4 regions of the Exiguobacterium sp. R-17 genome follow, and region 4 is predicted to be linked to each of the others. Evidence: riboswitches for the same ligand, from Rfam matches in the RefSeq annotation. Region 4 holds a riboswitch; each other region holds the start of a gene.
What was found. Region 4 has a riboswitch for S-adenosylmethionine ahead of ACN9MT_RS14085 (alpha/beta hydrolase). Riboswitches for the same ligand answer to the same signal wherever they lie in the genome.
Positions count from the first base shown of each region.

Region 1 (3,118 bases), 720 kb from region 4:
GCGAGGTTACCACTCGTACCAGGGAACCAATCGCGCGCTGCAAGTTCTTGTTTGATGGCGCGTAGTTCTTCATACCGTCGCATGAATGTCATATCGTCACCTCCGATCGTGCTAAATCATGAACGATATCGTGGAACGTCTCAAAAGGTGTATAGGCGATATCATTTTCTTCACACAACGTGATCAGATAATCACGGGCATAGACACGATCCGCTTGTTTTGCGAGTTCGAAGTCCGTCACTGAGTCACCGATGACGATGATGACGTCATCGTCTTTGCATAATGTACGGGCAACGGATGTTTTACAACAGCCGCATCCATTCGTGCAATGGGCATCGCAGGCGTGTGGCCAATCGATGTGGACAAATGGACCACTGAAATCGGCAATGTTACAGTAAATCTGCTCTTGCTCGAGGAACGGTGCTAAGATCGGTTCGACGAAAAAGTCCATTCCACCGCTAACAATCGAAAAATGGATTCCTTGACGACGACTGTACTGAAGCAACTCCGAAAATCCTTCGCGAATGACAGCGCGCTCCATCAAGAAATCAAGATAGTCCGCTTTACCGTCGGACGGCAGAAGCGCGAACATCTGCCCGACACCACTTTGGATCGACAACGTCCGGTCGAGCACGCCACGTTTCAACGGTTCGAAGTCATTCACTGGCGCAAATACCTCCATGAGTGCAATGATGTTATCCTGCATCGTCACGGTACCGTCGAAGTCACAAAGAATTCGTAAGGTCATGACTTGATCCCCCAAGCGTCGAGCGCGACTCGTAATTCTTCATGTCGTGACGCAGCATTCGATAGGGATTCATTTGCGAGTGCCGCATCAAGTGCTTGACGAAAAGCGATAACACCAGCCGCAGCACCTTGCGGATGACCATGTACGCCACCACCAGCGTTGATGACGGAATCGATCCCGAAGTCGCGTACGAGTTGAGCAACGAGTCCTGGGTGAATACCGGCTGAAGGGACAGGGAAAATCGCTTTCGTCTGACCGAAGCGAGTCGCTTCGACCGCGATGCCGCGGGCGACGTCCTTCGGAAGAGCGACATTGCCGTAAGGTGACGGGAATAGTGTTAAGTCTGCACCAGCAACGCGCGGTAATGTGCCAAGTAAGACAGGCGCTGCAACACCGTGGTTCGGGCTAGCAATCAATGCACCGCTGTAAGCCGGATGATTGAAAATGGGAACGTTGATCTCCGGATCACTTGCCAATTCACGTAAGACGTCGAGTCCGTATGTGAAGGTATTCAACAAGAAAGCAGTTGCTCCAGCGTCAATCAATCGTTTGGCTTGATCCTTGAGCGTAAAGACGGGACCACTAAGTGTGATCGCATACAACGCACGTTTACCGGTCCGGTGGAAATGAGCATCGATAACCTCACGTCCGATCCGTGCCCGATCAATCGTCGGTGTCAACGGATTGTCATATAAGATCTCATCGTCCTTGACGAGATCGATCCCACCAGCAAGTTGTCCTTCGAGTTGATCACGAAGGAACGATAAATCGCGTCCGATGACCCCTTTGAAGATGCTCATTAACAGTGGACGATCTTCGACACCAATCAAGGAACGAACTCCTTCGATCCCGAACTTCGCACCTGGAAAATCCGACGTGAATGTATCGGGTAGTAGCAGTTCTGTTAATTTGATTTCACCGTCGAGTGAGAGTTTCCCGAAGACGGTCGTCAAGATCGCAGAAAAGTCGCGCGATACATTGTGTTCCGGGTAACGAATCGTGATATAGCCTTTACCGTCGCGTTCTTCCGTATGTACGACTTCTCCTTTGAATGAGGCGAGTTGTTGTTGCTCAAGATGATTCAGCTCCGTCCAGGAACCAACCGTCAGACCAAGCGCGAGTTGTTCGGCGCGTTGCTCCAGTCGATCGCGGGCGGTCAATTGATAAGTAGCTGTGATGTAAGCCATGTCTTTCCTCCTTCAATAAAAAAATGGTCTCTTGTCAGCGACAAGAGACCATGAATGATTCGAACGTGGACTCTTATCTGTCAGCTTAGTAGCTGCAAGAATTAGCACCGTGCCAAAAGGTCGGTTGCTGCGACATCGTAGGGCTTGTCCCTCCGTCTGCTCTTGATAAGAATTGGATGAAATTGTGAAATCTAATTGCAATTTTTACATGAGAGTCACGACTTGTCAAACTATTTTTAGAAAATTTATTTTTTTGAAAATACTCTTTCTATATATGGAGCAAAAACGATATCCGTTTCTGCTTGATTTCGATTTGACAGCAGGGAAGAGGATTGCGTAAGATTCAAATCAATATCACACACGACAACTACATACGACTCTTATCGCGAGTTGGCAGAGGGAATTGGCCCGATGACGCCGCAGCAACCGACCACTTGGCACGGTGCTACATCCAACAGACGTTTCGTCTGAGAGATAAGAGGACGCAGTGACTTTCCTGCGCCTCTTTTCGATGACGAAAAGAGGCGCTTTTTCGTGTATCACACAGGGGGAACTGAGATGACATACAAAGCATTTACAGAACAGGACGCGATCGAACGGGTCCGCTCACTAGGACTGATCGGCGACGGAGCCGTCGAAGCAGAAGAGATTGGCGACGGCAATCTCAATCTTGTCTTTCGAATTCGAGAAGGTGAACATCGATTGATTCTAAAACAAGCACTTCCGTACGCGAAAGTCGTCGGTGAAAGCTGGCCACTATCACTCGAGCGGGCGTGGATCGAGCAATCCGCACTCCGTGAATTCGCCCGGCATGCCGTGCCGTTCGTACCGCGTGTTTTTCATGCTAGTCACGACGAGGCGTATACGGTCATGGAAGATCTTTCACATCTGACAATCGTTCGAAGCGGTTTACTCGCAGGTGAACAGTATCCGTTGCTTGCGGAACATATTGGTTCTTATCTCGCTCGGACTTTATTCCATACATCGGACTTTGCGCTTGGTCCGGTTGAAAAAAAACGTGTCGCCCGAACGTACTACAATCCGGACTTGTGCGACATCACGGAAAAATTAATCTTCACGGATCCGTTCCATGACGCGGAGACGAACGAGATTGAAGCCGGGCTTGAAGAAGAGGTGGCACGTCTATGGGCGGACGATGAGTTGAAACGCGAAGTCGCAAAAC
Region 1 covers NZ_CP184372.1:417,570-420,687, forward strand. Annotated here, with positions in the region: gene ACN9MT_RS02290 (methylthioribulose 1-phosphate dehydratase) at 1-92, opposite strand, end outside; gene ACN9MT_RS02295 (2-hydroxy-3-keto-5-methylthiopentenyl-1-phosphate phosphatase) at 89-748, opposite strand; gene ACN9MT_RS02300 (2,3-diketo-5-methylthiopentyl-1-phosphate enolase) at 745-1,935, opposite strand; SAM riboswitch class I at 2,006-2,107, opposite strand; SAM riboswitch class I at 2,313-2,416, shown strand; gene mtnK (S-methyl-5-thioribose kinase) at 2,494-3,118, shown strand, end outside.
Region 1: it holds a riboswitch for S-adenosylmethionine, as region 4 does, so the genes downstream of both, ACN9MT_RS02300 (2,3-diketo-5-methylthiopentyl-1-phosphate enolase) here and ACN9MT_RS14085 (alpha/beta hydrolase) in region 4, are expected to answer to the same signal.

Region 2 (3,118 bases), 170 kb from region 4:
CGATCGTCACGATCATGATGAGATTATCATAGCGATAGTAGCCGAAGCGGATCGCGAGGTCACCGACACCTCCGCCGCCGACGATACCAGCCATCGCCGAGAAGCCGATCAAACTGATCGTCGTTAGCGTGATTCCCTGAATGATGCCAGGGAGTGCTTCTGGTAAAAGGATACTGACGATGATCCGTAATGGTTTCGCTCCGCACGCTTCCGCTGCTTCGATCAAACCAGGTGGAATCTCACGCAGTGATGTTTCAACGAGTCGTGCGAGAAACGGAATCGCTGCGACACTGAGGCTGACGGATGCTGCTGTCGGACCAATCGTATTATCAAGCAAGAACTTCGTTAATGGAATGAGGGCAACAAGCAAAATGATGAACGGCAAGGACCGGACGATGTTGACGACGAAGTCAAGGACACGTCGGATGGCAATGTTTTGAAAGAATAAACCGCGGTCGGTGACGAACAGGAGAATCCCGAGTGGAATCCCGACGACCAATGCGAAGGCAAGCGAAATGCCAACCATCCACGCCGTCTCACCAAGTGCCTTCAACAACTCGGGTAACATCGTTTGTATACGATCAAGCCACATCCTGAATCACCTCGAGTGTATGAAGTTCCGCCGCAAGCCAGTCGAGGGCAGGTGCGATTTGATCGGAGGATCCCGTCAAGCTGACGATTAGGACACCAAAAGCGACGTCTTGGATGTAATCGACTTTTCCGTGCAGGATGCTGACCGAGATATCGTATCGACGGATGGCTTCCGATAACGTACTTTCACCGGTCTTCTCGCCCGTGAACTGCAGGCGGATGATCTTTCCTGGTGTCGCTTGCAAGATGCGTTCCGGTAGCTCGATCTGGAGTGCCGTGTCGACGTAATGTTGTGTCACCGGATGTTTGGCTTGACTGAACAAATCGTATGTAGAGGCGACTTCGACGACTTCCCCTTGCGACATGACCGCGACACGATGGCAAATCTGTTTGACGACATCGATCTCATGCGTGATGAGGACGATCGTCAATCCAAGTCGTTCATTCAAATCTTTCAACAAATCTAAAATCTGCAGCGTCGTGACCGGATCAAGGGCAGAGGTCGCTTCGTCACATAACAAGACGGTTGGATCATTCGCGAGTGCCCGGGCAATCCCAACGCGCTGTTTCTGTCCGCCGCTCAACTGACTCGGGAAGTTCGTCTCGAATCCTTCGAGTCCGACGAGCGAGACGAGTTCACGGATCCGTTCCGGAAAATCTGCTCGTTTGACGCCAGCAGCCTTCAGTGCAAAAGCAATGTTATCTGCGACATTACGCGACTGGATCAATTGGAAATGCTGAAAGATCATTCCTGTCCGCAAGCGAAGTTGACGCAAATCTGCTTTTGACATTCCGCCGAGCGAGACACCGTCGACCTTTACCGTTCCTTGTGTCGGATGCTCGAGACCGTTGATCAGACGAAGCAACGTACTCTTACCGGCACCGGATTCACCGATGATCCCAAAGATTTCTCCTTTTTGAATCGTCAAATCGACATCTCGTAATGCGAAAATCGGGGTCCGGTCTCGGACGAACCGTTTCGTAATCTGTTTGAATTCAATCATCTGCTCATCTCCTTGTACAAAAAAAAGTCGCTTTTTCCTAGTAGCAGAGCAACCAGAAAAAAGCGACGAAAGTGTAAGATTTCGTAACTTATCTCTCAGAATGAATCCATTCTGTAGGATGTGGCACCGTTCCTGATAGGTGGTTGCCGGACGTCGTTGGGCCTAATCCCTCGGTCGCTCTCGATAAGTAGTTATGCTGTTGGGATTTACTTTAACGGAAATGATTCCCATCTGTCAAATGTTTTTTCAGAATTATTCCGCAACAGGTGTCCGGAACAGGTTGAGCGTTCCGATTCGGTCGACGGCCTCCTCTAGCCGTTCGACGTCAGCAATTAAGCTGATCCGCACGTATCCTTCGCCGTATTCACCAAAGAATGATCCAGGGGTCACGGCGACGTGTGCTTCGTCAAGCAGATGATCCGTGAAGCTTTGGGACGTGTATCCTTCCGGCACGGGGAGCCAGACGAAGAAGGAACCGCCCGGTCGTGGTCCACTCCAGCCGATTGCATCGAGTTTTGCGAACAACGCATCGCGTCGCGTTTCATACAAGCTACTTAACTCGCGGACGCACGTTTGGTCACTCGTCAGGGCAACGGTCGCTGCATGTTGGATCGGTGTGAAGGCACTGACGTAGAGATGTTCCTGATACGTCTCGATGCTTGAGATGACGGACGGATTTCCGATCGCGAAAGCGATTCGGAAGCCAGACATGTTGAAGCGTTTCGAGAGTGAGAACAACTCGATTCCAACATCTTTCGCCCCTTCCGTCTGCAAGAAGCTTCGTGTCGGACCGTCAAAGCTGATGCCACCGTAGGCTAAATCATGGACGACACAAACATCATGGGCATCCGCGAAGGCAACTGTCTGTTCGAAGGCTTCTGCTGTCGCTGTCGCACCTGTCGGATTACTCGGGTAATTGAGGAACAACATCCGGGCGCGCTCGACATCTGTCGTATCAAGTAAATCGTAATCCGGCAGGAAGTTATTTTTCTCAAGCAATGGAAGCGTAATCGGGTAAGCACCAGCAAGTGCTGCTCCAGACAGGTAATCCGGGTACCCCGGATCCGGGACGATGACACCTTCTCCAGGATTGACGATCGTTTGTGGTAAGGCGACGATTCCGGCTTTACTACCGAGAAGAATTGCGACCTCGGTTGCCGGATCGATTGTGACGCCGAATTCGTTCGCATAAAAGCTCGCGACGGCTTGCTTTAGAAAATCATGTCCACGAAATGGTGGATATTGAAGGTTTGTTGGCTCATCGATCGCCTGTTTCAAGGCGTCGAGAATATGTACGGGCGTCGTTTGATCGGGTGTTCCTTGACCAAGGGTAATGACATCATGTCCGGCAGCTTTCACAGCACCGATCCGGTTCGCAAGTTCAGCGAAAACGGGAGCAGGAAGCCGATCGATGGCGATGGATGGAGCGAAATGTTTCATGGATGTGTGCCTCCTTCGTAGTATTGTCGTCAAGGATAACGAATATTCAGTCAAAAGAAAAGAACTTTTTTGAAATTCAAAAA
Region 2 covers NZ_CP184372.1:2,519,964-2,523,081, reverse strand. Annotated here, with positions in the region: gene ACN9MT_RS13265 (methionine ABC transporter permease) at 1-592, opposite strand, end outside; gene ACN9MT_RS13260 (methionine ABC transporter ATP-binding protein) at 582-1,595, opposite strand; SAM riboswitch class I at 1,681-1,785, opposite strand; gene ACN9MT_RS13255 (aminotransferase class I/II-fold pyridoxal phosphate-dependent enzyme) at 1,848-3,035, opposite strand.
Region 2: it holds a riboswitch for S-adenosylmethionine, as region 4 does, so the genes downstream of both, ACN9MT_RS13260 (methionine ABC transporter ATP-binding protein) here and ACN9MT_RS14085 (alpha/beta hydrolase) in region 4, are expected to answer to the same signal.

Region 3 (3,118 bases), 430 kb from region 4:
ACTCATGTACTTTTACCCTTTTCTAGAAAAAACATTCGTTTCCTGCAAAGTTCCGCGGAAACAAAAAAGCCCGAAAACCCACGTAGGATTTCCGGACTTTTTGATTATGCGAAACGTTTTGCTTGTTCTTCAAGAACTGCTGCTTTATCTGTTTGCTCCCATGGAAGCTCAACATCTGTACGACCGAAGTGACCGTATGCAGCTGTTTGACGATAGATCGGACGACGGAGATCAAGCATGTTGATGATTCCAGCCGGACGAAGATCGAAGTTTTCAGCAACCAATTCGACGAGTTGTGCTTCAGGAAGTTTTCCTGTGCCGAATGTATCAACTGCGATTGATACAGGGTGCGCGACACCGATTGCGTACGCAAGTTGAACTTCTGCTTTGTCTGCAAGACCTGCAGCAACGAGGTTCTTCGCGACGTAACGTGCTGCGTATGCAGCTGAACGGTCGACTTTTGTTGGATCTTTACCTGAGAATGCTCCACCGCCGTGGCGTGCGTATCCACCATACGTATCAACGATGATCTTACGACCAGTCAATCCAGCATCTCCTTGTGGTCCGCCAATGACGAAACGACCAGTTGGGTTGATGAAGAATTTCGTTGCTGCGTCGATGTATTCAGCCGGGATGACCGGTGTGATGACGTGTTCTTTCAAATCAGCTTGGATTTGCTCAAGCGTAACTTCTTCCGCATGTTGTGTCGAGATGACGATCGTATCGACACGAACCGGCTCGTTGTTCTCGTTGTATTCGACCGTGACTTGTGTTTTTCCGTCCGGACGAAGGTAGTCGAGTTGACCGTTTTTACGCACTTCTGCCAAACGGCGTGCGAGACGGTGCGAAAGCGAAATTGGAAGTGGCATGAGTTCTGGTGTTTCTTTCGTTGCGTAACCGAACATAAGACCTTGGTCTCCTGCACCGATTGCATCGATTTCTGCATCAGACATGCTACCTTCACGTGCTTCAAGCGCTTGGTCGACACCAAGAGCGATATCTGCTGATTGCTCATCGATCGATGTCAATACAGCACATGTATCCGCATCGAAACCGTATTTCGCGCGTGTGTAGCCGATTTCACGAATCGTTTCACGAACGACTTTTGGAATGTCGACGTAAGTGGATGTCGTGATCTCACCTGCAACGAGAACGAGACCTGTTGTAACAGAAGTTTCTGCCGCAACACGTGCATTTGGATCCGCTGCAAGAATCGCATCGAGGATTGAATCCGAAATTTGGTCACAGATTTTATCTGGATGACCTTCAGTGACTGACTCCGACGTGAATAGTCGGCGATTAAGGTTTGTCATGTATGACCCTCCCAAAAAAGAATTTGACGGTGTACTCATTTCCCCTAGTTGAGTGGGACGGTAAAATGAAAAAAACCTTTCCAAGTCCAAAAAATGGTCAGGGAAAGGTTGTGCGTTCTTCCTTTACCCTCTTATCGTTCGAAGTGTTTACTTCGCTTCAGGAGAGCACCTTTTCCCTCATTAATATATGAATTAATGTAGGACGGTTGCCGGGTTTCTTCGGGCCTTGTTCCCTCCACCTGCTCAGAATAAGAGTATCCGTTACGAATTACATGATATAAAGTTGTACCTACTCTGTCAAGCAAGGTTTCAAATTCTAGTCGAAACTTTTTAAAAGAGATGTTAAACTATTAATGCTGAAAGCGTTTCCAGATAAATAGAAATCAGCACTAGAAAATGATTGCGCTCCCTTTAGTATGTCATATATAATGAATGTGTCATACTAAATGCAGTGAGCCAAAACCAACGTAGGGGAAAGGTGGGGTCAGGATGCCGATGACGGTCCTGAATATCGAAGAACTACTCAAGAAAGAGCATGTGTTCAAACAACTATCTGTTGCTGAACTTGTCGAACATGCGATTCGAAACGAAGAAGGTGTCCTTGCTGAGAACGGCGCACTATCTGTAGAAACGGGGAAATTTACAGGTCGTTCACCAAAAGATAAGTTCATCGTCCGTGATTCTTCCTGCGAGTCTCACATCGATTGGGGTCATGTTAACCAACCGATGGATGGAGACAAATTTGAACAATTGTTACAAAAGGTTCTTCGTTACATGAACGAAGCCGATCAGCTCTACTACACAGAAGCTGCTGCTGGGGCAGATACGCACTTCACCCTTCCGGTTCGTGTGCTCACACAATACGCTTGGCATAACCTGTTTGCCAAACAACTCTTTTTACGCGAGTATCCTGAAGTGGCTGCCTTCGAACCGTTCACGGTCGTCTACGCGCCACATTTCAAAGCAGATCCTACCGTTGACGGAACGAATTCCGAGACATTCATCGCCATGTCGTTTGAACACCGGATCGTCTTGATCGGCGGAACCGAATATGCGGGCGAAATCAAAAAATCGATTTTTTCCGTCATGAACTACCTCTTACCACAAGAAAATGTCCTTTCGATGCACTGTTCAGCAAACGTCGGACACGAAGGCGACGTCGCCTTGTTCTTCGGTCTATCCGGTACTGGTAAGACCACCCTGTCAGCAGACGATAGCCGTCAATTGATCGGTGACGATGAGCATGGTTGGTCGCATGACGGCGTCTTCAACATTGAAGGTGGATGTTATGCGAAGACGGTCAATCTGTCACGCGAAAAAGAACCGCAAATTTTTGATGCGATCCGTTTCGGAACTGTCCTTGAAAACGTCGTGCTCGATGAATCTCGTCATCCTGATTACGATGACACATCGTTGACAGAAAATACACGTGCTGCTTATCCGATCACAGCGATCGATAACATCGCTGTTCCATCACGGGCTGGTCATCCGAAGACGATTGTCTTCTTGACGGCTGATGCGTATGGCGTCTTGCCTCCGATCAGTAAATTGACGAAAGAACAAGCGATGTATCATTTCCTATCAGGTTATACATCAAAACTTGCTGGAACAGAGCGTGGTATCACGGAACCGGAAGCAACGTTCTCGACATGCTTCGGTTCACCATTTCTTCCACTGATACCTGAAAAGTATGCGACGATGCTCGGAGAACTGATTGATCGTCACGGTGTGACCGTTTATCTCGTCAACACAGGCTGGACAGGCGGTGCTTACGGGACAGGTAGTCGAATGAAGCTATCGTATAC
Region 3 covers NZ_CP184372.1:2,267,834-2,270,951, forward strand. Annotated here, with positions in the region: gene metK (methionine adenosyltransferase) at 105-1,313, opposite strand; SAM riboswitch class I at 1,442-1,568, opposite strand; gene pckA (phosphoenolpyruvate carboxykinase (ATP)) at 1,803-3,118, shown strand, end outside.
Region 3: it holds a riboswitch for S-adenosylmethionine, as region 4 does, so the genes downstream of both, metK (methionine adenosyltransferase) here and ACN9MT_RS14085 (alpha/beta hydrolase) in region 4, are expected to answer to the same signal.

Region 4 (3,118 bases):
GACGGAGCGGACGAAGTTTTTCGCTGTCTCGGTCTGCGGATTCGAAAAGACATCAAAGACTGTTCCTGACTCGATCAGCTTCCCAGCTTCGATGACGGCGACCCGGTCACAAATCTCACGGATGACGCCCATCTCATGGGTGATCAAGAGAATGGTGATCCCGTATTCCGCATTGATGCGTTTTAATAACTGGAGAATATGATGTGTCGTCTGAGGATCGAGTGCTGACGTCGCTTCGTCACATAAGAGGACGGATGGTTGCGTCGCTAGTGCCCGGGCGATGCCGACACGTTGCTTTTGTCCGCCGGATAATTGATCCGGATAATGATCCGCCTTGTCTGCGAGATCGACGAATTCGAGTAACTCCGTCACCCGGCGACGAATCTCGTCTTTCTTGACACCTGCGAGAACGAGTGGTTTCGCAACGTTCGTAAAGACCGTGTTTGCATTCAATAGATTGAAGTGTTGAAAGATCATCCCGATCCGCTGTTTCGCTTGGCGTAATTTTTTTGGTGATAGTTTTGTTAAATCTTCCCCGTCGACCGTCACTGTTCCTGACGTCGGTCGTTCTAATAGGTTGACGCAGCGGAGCAATGAACTTTTCCCAGCACCGCTAAAGCCGATGACACCGAAGATTTCGCCTTTTTCGATCGTCAGGTCGACACCGTCGAGTGCTGCGATCGTCTGATCCTTCGTGATGTACGTTTTTTTGACTTGATGAAATGCAATCATTCCGTTTTCCCCCTTCATTCAACAAAAAAGGTCCCTTCTTGAGAAACAAGAAGAGACCTGGATCCGCACAGTGGCAGAATCCACTCCACTCATCTCTCAGACATCTGTCTGATGGAATTGGCACAGTGCTCATAATGAGTCTGTTGCCGAGGTTTCGTAGGGCCAGTCCCTCCACCTCTCTGGATAAGTATTGCGGTATGAAATTCGTATGTGTGTTGTTGCGTTGTTGCTTATGTCGTAAAACTAATTTTTACATTACGGGTCGAACCTTTAAAAGTCAACCAACTTTGCAAAAATAATCCATTTGTCGCATATCGATTGAGTCATAAGTTATGAGTTAGCTGAAAGAACAAATCACGATTCGTCCAGAACGATTTGACAAGGCATTTTCGGTCGTGCTACCATCGTTTCAATGATTAATCCGACAATTCCAATATGATATTTATCAAGAGTGAACGAGAGACCTGGCTCTATGACTTCACGGCAACCTGCAATCTGTAAGGTGCTCCGACCAGCAAAGCGCGGCTTTGGATGATACGGTGAAAAACTCGTGGGCGTCCAAGCAGTGACGTTGACGAGTTTTTTTTCACGAATGGAGGAAAAATAGTAATGATGAACTATCCTGTATTGACTGGTGCTGAAGCATTTTATCTTCAAGGTGGACCGATCGGCATTTTAATCTGTCATGGTTTTAATGCGACCCCGCAAAGTGTTCGGGACGTCGGTGAGGCATTTGCTGCTAAAGGATTCACTGTCTATGCTCCACGTTTGCGTGGTCACGGGACGAACGTCCGTGAGTTCGAACAATCGACTGCTCGATGTTGGAAGCAGAGCCTGCAAGACGGCTATGCACGTTTACAAGAAACATGCGATCAAGTCTTCGTCATCGGTCAATCGATGGGCGCGACGCTCGCACTATCGCTCGCCGCTGACGGGATTCCATTTTCAGGCATCATTACGATCAATGCCGCTCTCTCCGTTCCGTCTTATGAAGCATTGTCGTTTGAAGATGGTCCACAGTACTTACCAGAAGGGGCACCGGATATCAAACGGTCTGCTTTCGAAATCATCTATGACCTCGTTCCGAGTCGTTGTGCATTCGAACTCGTCCGCTTGATGGATGAGACGAAAGGACGCCTTGGATCGATCCTTCTACCGACATTGATTCTTTACTCGGCAACCGATCACGTCGTTCCGCCGTCGAGCTCGGATTACCTGCATCAGCATATCGGGACGAATGATAAACGAATCTACTGTCTCCTCAACTCGTACCACGTCGCGACCCTCGATCATGATCAGGATTTAATCGTGCGTGAGACGATTCGTTTCATCGAACGCTCGAGTCGTTTCTCACAGGAAACGGGATAATAAAAAAACAGCTATTCGTCTTCACTTAGAAGCGAACAGCTGTTACATCAAAGGACGACCATCATCGGTTCGTCTTTTTTGTTTATCCTTTTTGGTGCTGCATCGTTTGGAGCGGCTTCGGCTTTCCTGGCACTTCATGGCAGTGGCGGCACCGTGGCTCATACGATTCTGAAGCGCCGACTAAAATGATCGGATCATCATAGTTCGCTGGTTTTCCATCAATCAAACGTTGTGTCCGGGAAGCCGGATCGCCACATGAGAGACAGATCGCCTGAAGTTTCGTCACAAATTCTGCGCGCGCCAGTAATTCCGGCATCTTGCCAAATGGCTCTGCCCGGAAATCCTGATCGAGTCCTGCACAAATGACGCGTTTTCCGTCTTGCGCAAGTGCTTCGATGACTTGAACGATCTCATCATCAAAGAATTGAACTTCATCAATTCCGACAATTTGTGTTTCTTCCGCTACTGCTGCATAGAGATCACGACTCGTCGCCATTGGAATCGCCACGACGGAATTTCCGATGTGAGAGACGACATGCTCTTCATGGTACCGGTCATCGATTGCCGGCTTGAATACTTGAACGGGCAGTTTGCCGTACTGTGCCCGTCTGACACGACGAATCAACTCTTCCGATTTCCCGGAAAACATACTGCCACAAATTACTTCGATCCAGCCGTACTGATTTATTACATGCATCATCGTCCGACACCGTCCTCTAAAAATAGTCACTTTAACGAGTATAGCTCGAAACGGTATTGAGAAAAAGGGTTGACTTCCGGAAATCAAAATTCATTTTTTCTTTACCTAGAATTTTTGTCCTTTCATTCCAACCTTCATCCATTTCCTGTACACTAAAGAAGAAGATTCTCGCGAAAGAAGGTGTCCCCGATTCATCATCTCTTACATGACATTCTGCACCAATATGGCGCCCTTGGTCTTTCCGTCCTTCTCGCAGGTGGTATCGTGGGATTGCCGGTTCCTGATGAGACCTTGCTCGTCCTGTCCGGTTTTTGGATG
Region 4 covers NZ_CP184372.1:2,694,485-2,697,602, forward strand. Annotated here, with positions in the region: gene ACN9MT_RS14080 (methionine ABC transporter ATP-binding protein) at 1-732, opposite strand, end outside; SAM riboswitch class I at 819-922, opposite strand; SAM riboswitch class I at 1,172-1,273, shown strand; gene ACN9MT_RS14085 (alpha/beta hydrolase) at 1,342-2,100, shown strand; gene ACN9MT_RS14090 (thymidine kinase) at 2,183-2,797, opposite strand; gene ACN9MT_RS14095 (DedA family protein) at 2,981-3,118, shown strand, end outside.